2 regions of the Flavobacterium sp. CFBP9031 genome follow, and region 2 is predicted to be linked to the other one. Evidence: riboswitches for the same ligand, from Rfam matches in the RefSeq annotation. Region 2 holds a riboswitch; the other holds the start of a gene.
The links. A riboswitch is a leader RNA that binds a small molecule or an ion and turns the genes downstream of it on or off. The one in region 2 is predicted to bind cobalamin.
Positions count from the first base shown of each region.

Region 1: linked by a shared signal. The riboswitch ahead of SOM12_RS19925 (TonB-dependent receptor) and the one ahead of SOM12_RS09400 (TonB-dependent receptor plug domain-containing protein) in region 2 are both predicted to bind cobalamin.

Region 1 covers NZ_JAXCWF010000013.1:89,865-93,294, forward strand. The annotation lists gene SOM12_RS19925 (TonB-dependent receptor) at 1-1,320, opposite strand, end outside; cobalamin riboswitch at 1,435-1,637, opposite strand; gene SOM12_RS19930 (alginate export family protein) at 1,683-2,984, opposite strand; gene SOM12_RS19935 (porin family protein) at 3,178-3,430, opposite strand, start outside.
Region 2 covers NZ_JAXCWF010000004.1:352,834-356,263, reverse strand. The annotation lists gene cobT (nicotinate-nucleotide--dimethylbenzimidazole phosphoribosyltransferase) at 1-238, shown strand, start outside; gene SOM12_RS09410 (adenosylcobinamide-GDP ribazoletransferase) at 418-1,215, shown strand; gene cobC (alpha-ribazole phosphatase) at 1,200-1,733, shown strand; cobalamin riboswitch at 1,799-2,006, shown strand; gene SOM12_RS09400 (TonB-dependent receptor plug domain-containing protein) at 2,035-3,430, shown strand, end outside.

The sequences.
Region 1 (3,430 bases), on a different contig from region 2:
AAACGGAGTATAACCTAGGAATATAGCGGGAGTAAATTCGGTTTTATTGGGCGCTTTGGCATTGTACTTCACTTCTTCGATAACGCGAGTTGCGAGTACATTTCCTAAAACTTTAAACCCTTCATATCGATAGGAACTTGCCAGAGAAACAAGTGCAGTATAACGCTGCGGAAAAGAAAACTGTGTCTGAATGCCTCTTCTAGTTGCGTTTAGTTTATTGTATTGAAAATCGGTTGATAGCGAAACATTCCAAGTGGGCAAAATGCTGTACATATTGACTGCAGAAAAATAGGCTTCCTGCTGATAATAACTATCATCAGATTGCACGCCTTCTGTTACGGTTTCTCCTAAAACATTGGTTGTATCTCGTGCTATATAATGGGTGTAATCGTAAGCAAATTTTCCTTTTAGCTGAAATTTATATTTCTCTGAAACGTCTTTCGTTAAAGAAGACTGTCCGAAAAAATTCTTATCAAATTGACGGAAACCATCTCGAAACTTATTTTCTACAATGGCACCTGGAGCGCCTCTTTCAGAATCGTAATAATACACTTTGGCATCCCAAGTTCCTTTATTTATTTTTCCGAACAAGCCCGATTCCAATCGGAATGCTTCAATATCGCTGTTCCATCGCGTTGCTGTGGTATCGTATGCAATGCTACCGTCTTGATTTTTTCTTTTATACCTAAATTTATACTGTCCGTTTGATTTGATGTATTCAGAGCTTACACTCAAGCTGACTTTGTCGCTTAGTTTTTGTTCCCATCTAAAAGAAGGATCATGATAATCAATAGACATTGTTTTGTAACGAACCAGTAGATTTGTTTTCTTATTGCCTGAAAAAGCAGGTCGTTTGGTTCGCAAATAAATCGCAGAAGCAGAAGCGAAATCTTTAGCCGATTGAAAAATTTCACTTTTCTGACCGTTGTACATCGTCAAAGATTCCATGTCGTCAAGCGAATACTTTCCTAGATCGGTTACGCCGTTTTGCGCATTTCCAAGCTGAATTCCGTCGTAGAAAACACCAACATGATGCGTTCCCATATTACGAACATCAACCGTTTTGAGTCCGCCCACTCCGCCATAATCTTTAATTTGAGTTCCAGCAAAATAACGAAGAGCATCTGCGACATTGTGAGTCGCCAAATTCTCAAGCAAAACGCCCGAAAGACTTTGTACGGGAATCACTTCCTGGTAGGGTTTTCCTTTTAAAACAACTTCTTTTAAAACCCGCGAACTATCAGTCACTGCTTGAGAATGAAGCAAAAAAGGAACTAATACTAAAAAAACAGAAAATAAAGTTTTACTCAAATTATACATCACGATTTTATTAAATAAACTTTACGTGATGCAATAATTATAAAACATAGAAATAGACCAACTATCCTAAATAGCAGGTCATTATCTTGTCATCAACTTCATACCACGAAAGTTTTAAACTATGTGATCGTGGCAGGTCTCCTGACTTATTCCATCTTTAAACGGCCTTCTCATTCGAAATAACGAACAATGGCATTAGTAATGTTTAAAGACTTAAATAGAACTTACAGTAGCGGGTCTGTTCAGGATTTACACCTGATTCCCTTTTAACTATTTCTTCTGAATTGAAAAAATAGACCAAAATCAGCCGCAAAGATAGAATTATCTTTTAAAAATGTAAATTCGAAAGATTTTAAAGCCTATTATTTTTTGTTTCTTCTAAAATTGATCGCATTAAAAGAATACGAAACCATCAAGTAACTCCAAAACGACAGTTTTTCTACGTCTTGTACCTTGGGAAGGTTTGTCATTGAATCTGTAGATTTATAAAATGAAAATGCACCGTTAATTTCTAACTCTTTAATAGGAACATATTTTATAGAAATATCATTTTCAAATCCTAAAAATTTTGACATTGTGTGATTTAAATTATTCTGCAAAGAATATTGTGTATAAAAAAGATGAAAATCTGAACGAAACGTAAGTTTTGAATTTATTGGAAACAAAGCAAACAAATATGGATTCACAAGACCTTTTCCTCCAACATCAGCAGGAAAACGTGTAAAAACATTCATGTTTCCATTAAACTTCCAAGTAACGCCATATAAAACATCAAAGTCTCCTGAATTTTCTTTCCCTGTCTGTAAACTGCTTCCGCTAATTATCTCCGCTCCTAATCGTAAAGTAGTTTTTGGCAATGATAATTTCACTTCTGGCTGGAAATAGTATGCAAACAAATGTTGCCCTTTTTGATTTCTACCAAATTGCAAATAGCTGTTTAAAGTATAATACCATTGCTTCTTTTTAAACTCAATTCTTCCTCCTGTAGTGGCGCGAGTGTATAGTGTTTCTGAATTTGTTTTCTCTAAAAAATCAACTGTATTTATAGAATTAAAAGAAAGATTTTTATTCGAATTATAACTAAAGTTGTACACTAGCATGTATTTGTATTTATTGGAAGCAACTGGAGAATAAGCACTTTCAAAACTTGTATTGTATTTTCTCGTAAAAACAAAGAAAAAATCATGGGCAAAATGTGGCGTATATTTCATAATTCGAATTCCTTCATGGGCTCTACCCTGCTGAGCCCAAGGCGCATCCGAAAATAATCTGCCGTTATCTAATAAAATATTTTGTCTTCCTAGACGAAAGTTTATGTCCTTAAATTTCGTTTCCAAAAACAACTGATAAAAATTTATGCTTCCGACTTTAGAATTTGAATTTGCTTCATCCCACAAATGAATTTCTTGTAAATCGGATTTTATAAACCATTTTTCACGCAAGTATTGCATTGAAACTCTATTTCTCTGCGTTATGTAAAAATAGGGATCTATCGAGTCATTTGGAGGAAGTATATAATTTGAAGTATATTCTGCTCTTGGACGTATTTCTATATTCATCAAAAACTGCTGCGACAAACTATCGCTTTTTTGTGCATTTAAATATCCACTAACTACTAAAAACAGTAAAAAGACAATTAATTTAAATGAGTTTGTCTGAATCATATATACAAATCCTATAAAATTACTATACAAATGTAATAATATAAGTAGTGTTATTTATTCTAGCAAAAAGACTTATTTGTGATATCGCTTCAAAGAAATAGCTAATAGGTTCAAAATTAATATTACTAAAGCAAAAAAACCACTCCTAAAAAAGAGTGGTTTAAAAAAGATATGAAGAAGAATGTTACTAACTCTACTTAAAAAAATAACCTACTGTTATTTGAAAAATTCGGTTCTTCATATCGCTGTTAATACTATAATTCGTGTTTGCGGTTACATCTTTAAAAACATCAGTATAAGAAACATTATATCTTGCATCTGCATAAAATTTGTCTTTAAACTGATAACCCAATCCAAAATTTAGAGAAGCATCTACTCCATTTGAATACTCTTTTAAATTCATTTCTTCATGGTTATCATAACCTAAAAAGTTGTCTTGATATTTA
Region 2 (3,430 bases):
TTTAATTGCTTTTAAAATAAATCCGAACATCAAACAAAATGCTGTTTTTTGCCATTGCTCTGCTGAAAAAGCGCATTCGGAATTGCTAAATTATTTAGAAGCTAAACCTATTTTAAATCTCGATTTACGTTTGGGAGAAGGAACAGGCTGTGCTGTCGCGTTTCCTATTTTAAAATCGGCTGAAGCTTTTTTGAATGAAATGGCGAGTTTTGAAAGTGCGGGGATAAGTCGCAAATAGTTTTGTATTTCTAAAAAACAATTATGTTTCATGGTGATTTATTCTCATTTTTGTCATTTCGACGAAGGAGAAATCTCAGCAAGTAACTCCGTCCAAACAGACGCCAAGCTTTGTCGAGCTTCTCGTGGAGATTTCTCCTTCGTCGAAATGACATACTAAATGGAAAACTAATTATATAAATGAAAAAAGAACTACATATTTTCTTCACCTGTTTAATGTTTTACACCAGAATTCCGTGTCCAAAAAACATTACACATCATCCAGATTATTTAAATAAAGCCACAAGATATTTCCCATTTATTGGTTGGATTGTTGGGAGTATTTCCTTTCTGGCTTTTTATCTTTTTTCATTTTTTCTTTCAACGGAAATTGCTGTTATATTGGCAATTATTGCTTCTATCTTAACTACCGGTGCCTTTCATGAAGACGGATTTGCCGATGTTTGTGATGGTTTTGGCGGAGGTTGGACCAAAGAAAAAATCCTAATGATTATGAAAGACAGCGCTATTGGCGCTTATGGAGCAATCGGATTGGTTTTACTTTTTCTACTAAAATTCAAACTGCTTTCAGAATCTATTTTATTATTCAACGATTATGATTCTATAGCCGTTTTAAAAATTTACCTCTTGTTCATTTCTGCTCATTCACTAAGTCGTCTGGCAGCAATAAGCATTATTTTTACACACGAATATTCGCGCGAAGATGCTTCTAGCAAAAGCAAACCAATTGCGAAACAATACACTTGGAAAGAAGTTTTTGGATCATTCTTTTTTGGTTTAATTCCGTTGATTGTATTTTCTTATTTTGATTTAAAATTTCTTCTGGCTATAATTCCCGTTTTTATAACTCGATACTTTTTAGCTCGATATTTTCAGAAATGGATTGACGGTTATACAGGAGATTGTCTTGGCGCAACACAACAAGTTTGCGAAGTGATATTTTACTTAAGCATTTTATTTTTATGGAAATTTATCTAGTTCGCCATACCGAAACCATCTGCGAAAAAGGAATCTGTTACGGACAATCAGATGTTGATATTGCAGTTCCATTTGATGAAATTTTCGGCAGAATTATTTCTGAACTTCCTTCGGAGGCAATAATCTTCTCTAGTCCGTTAAAGCGCTGTGTCATTTTAGCAAAACATATTCAAGAAAATATTAAAACCATTTCTTATTACGAAGACGAACGTTTAAAGGAAATGAATTTTGGCGATTGGGAATTGAAAAGCTGGAACGAAATTCCGTCTGAAGAACTCAATCCGTGGATGGAAGATTTTGTAAATATCAAAGTTTCAAACGGAGAATCTTTTGTTGAATTACATGAAAGAGTTGGCATTTTTTTATCTGATACCATTTCAAAAATAAACCAGCCAATTGTTATTGTAGCCCACGCCGGAATCATTAGAAGTATTTTATGCCATCAGAGTTCACTGCCATTAAAAGAAGCTTTCAATAATAAAGTTGATTTCGGAGAAGTTATAAAAATCGATTTTTAATGCAAATAATTTATAATTTTCCATGAAACGTAAAAGAAATTTGAATAATCAGTATTTTTAACTTTATCTTTGCAGCAAATTAAGGTTGTGTTTTTAATTCAAAAACACATTAAAAGGGAATCAAGTAATTTCTTGAGCTGTACCCGCAACTGTAAGCTAAGTTCACAAAAATGAATGCTTGCTGTAACTACATCACCACTGTCACGCCCTGCGTGATGGGAAGGTAAACAGCAAGACGCAAGCCAGGAGACCTGCCTTTGTAACAATTTATCGAGCTCTCGGGAAAAAGAGTGAAGGAATTATGACTTTAAAACGACTTCTTGCTTTTTATTTATTTGTAATGTGCCAAATTATTTCGGCGCAGAGCGATTCTATTACTAGTCTTAAAGAAGTATTGGTTTCAGACAAAAATTTAAAAAAATATTCAGTTTCACAATCTGTTTTAAAATTAAACGATTCTGTCATTGGCAAAAACGAAGCTCTTCTAACCGATTTATTAAACTTTAATTCTACGATTTACTTTAAAGAATACGGTCGCGGAATGTTATCTACCGTAGCTTTTAGAGGAACTACCTCTTCTCAGACCGCAGTAATCTGGAACGGAATTAACATTAATTCCCAAATGAACGGAAGCACCGATTTTAATACCATTTCGGGTTCCGATTATAATTCGATAAGCGTAAAAGCGGGTGGTGGAAGTGTTATTTACGGAAGCGGTGCTGTTGGAGGAACCGTACATTTAAATAACGATCTGTTGTTTTTTAATCGGTTTGAGAATAATTTAAGACTAGATTACGGTAGTTTTAATACGATTGGGATTAATTATAAAACTTCTATTTCTAACAAAAAATGGAGTGCTCAAATCGGATTTTCTAAAAATAGCTCGACAAACGATTATAAATATCTGAACCAGTACAACTGGAAAGGCGAACAGCGCTGGAACCAAAATGGCCAATATGACGTTATTACTTTAAGTGCTAATGCTGGCTATAAAATTGATGCCAAAAACACTCTAAAACTATACACCCAAACCTCAAACACAGATAGAAATACGTCTTTGGTCTCTGAATCTGAAATGAAGAGTAAATATGTTAATGGCTTTAATAGAAATTTACTAGAATACGATGGTAACTTTGGGAAGTTTACTACCAATTTAAAAACTGCTTATATTTTCGAGAACTATCAATATTATGCCGATAATTCGAGTAATATTTATACGTACGGAAAAACAGAAAGCTTAATCACAAAAGCAGATCTGGGGTATCAAATATTCAAATCATTACAAGCCAATGGAATCCTAGAATATAATCGAACAAAAGGATATGGCAGTGGTTTTGGCGACAATGTAAGAGAAATAAGTTCCGCAGCTTTGCTTCTTAAACAAGATGCTTCAGTTAATTGGAAAAACGAATTTGGCATTCGAAAAGAATTCACAGACAACTACCAATCTCCTGTCCTATTTTCAGTTGGTTCTTCTTATCAGTTTGGGAAATTATATAATTTGAAATTAAATGCATCACGAAATTTCAGAATTCCAACCTTCAATGATTTGTATTGGGAAGAAGGCGGAAATCCAGACTTAAAACCCGAAAGTTCTTATCAGGCAGAAATTGGCAATGTTTTTACTTTTCAAAATTTTAGTATAACTCAGACCTTTTATTATATGAAAATAAAAGATTTGCTAAGATGGGTTCCTG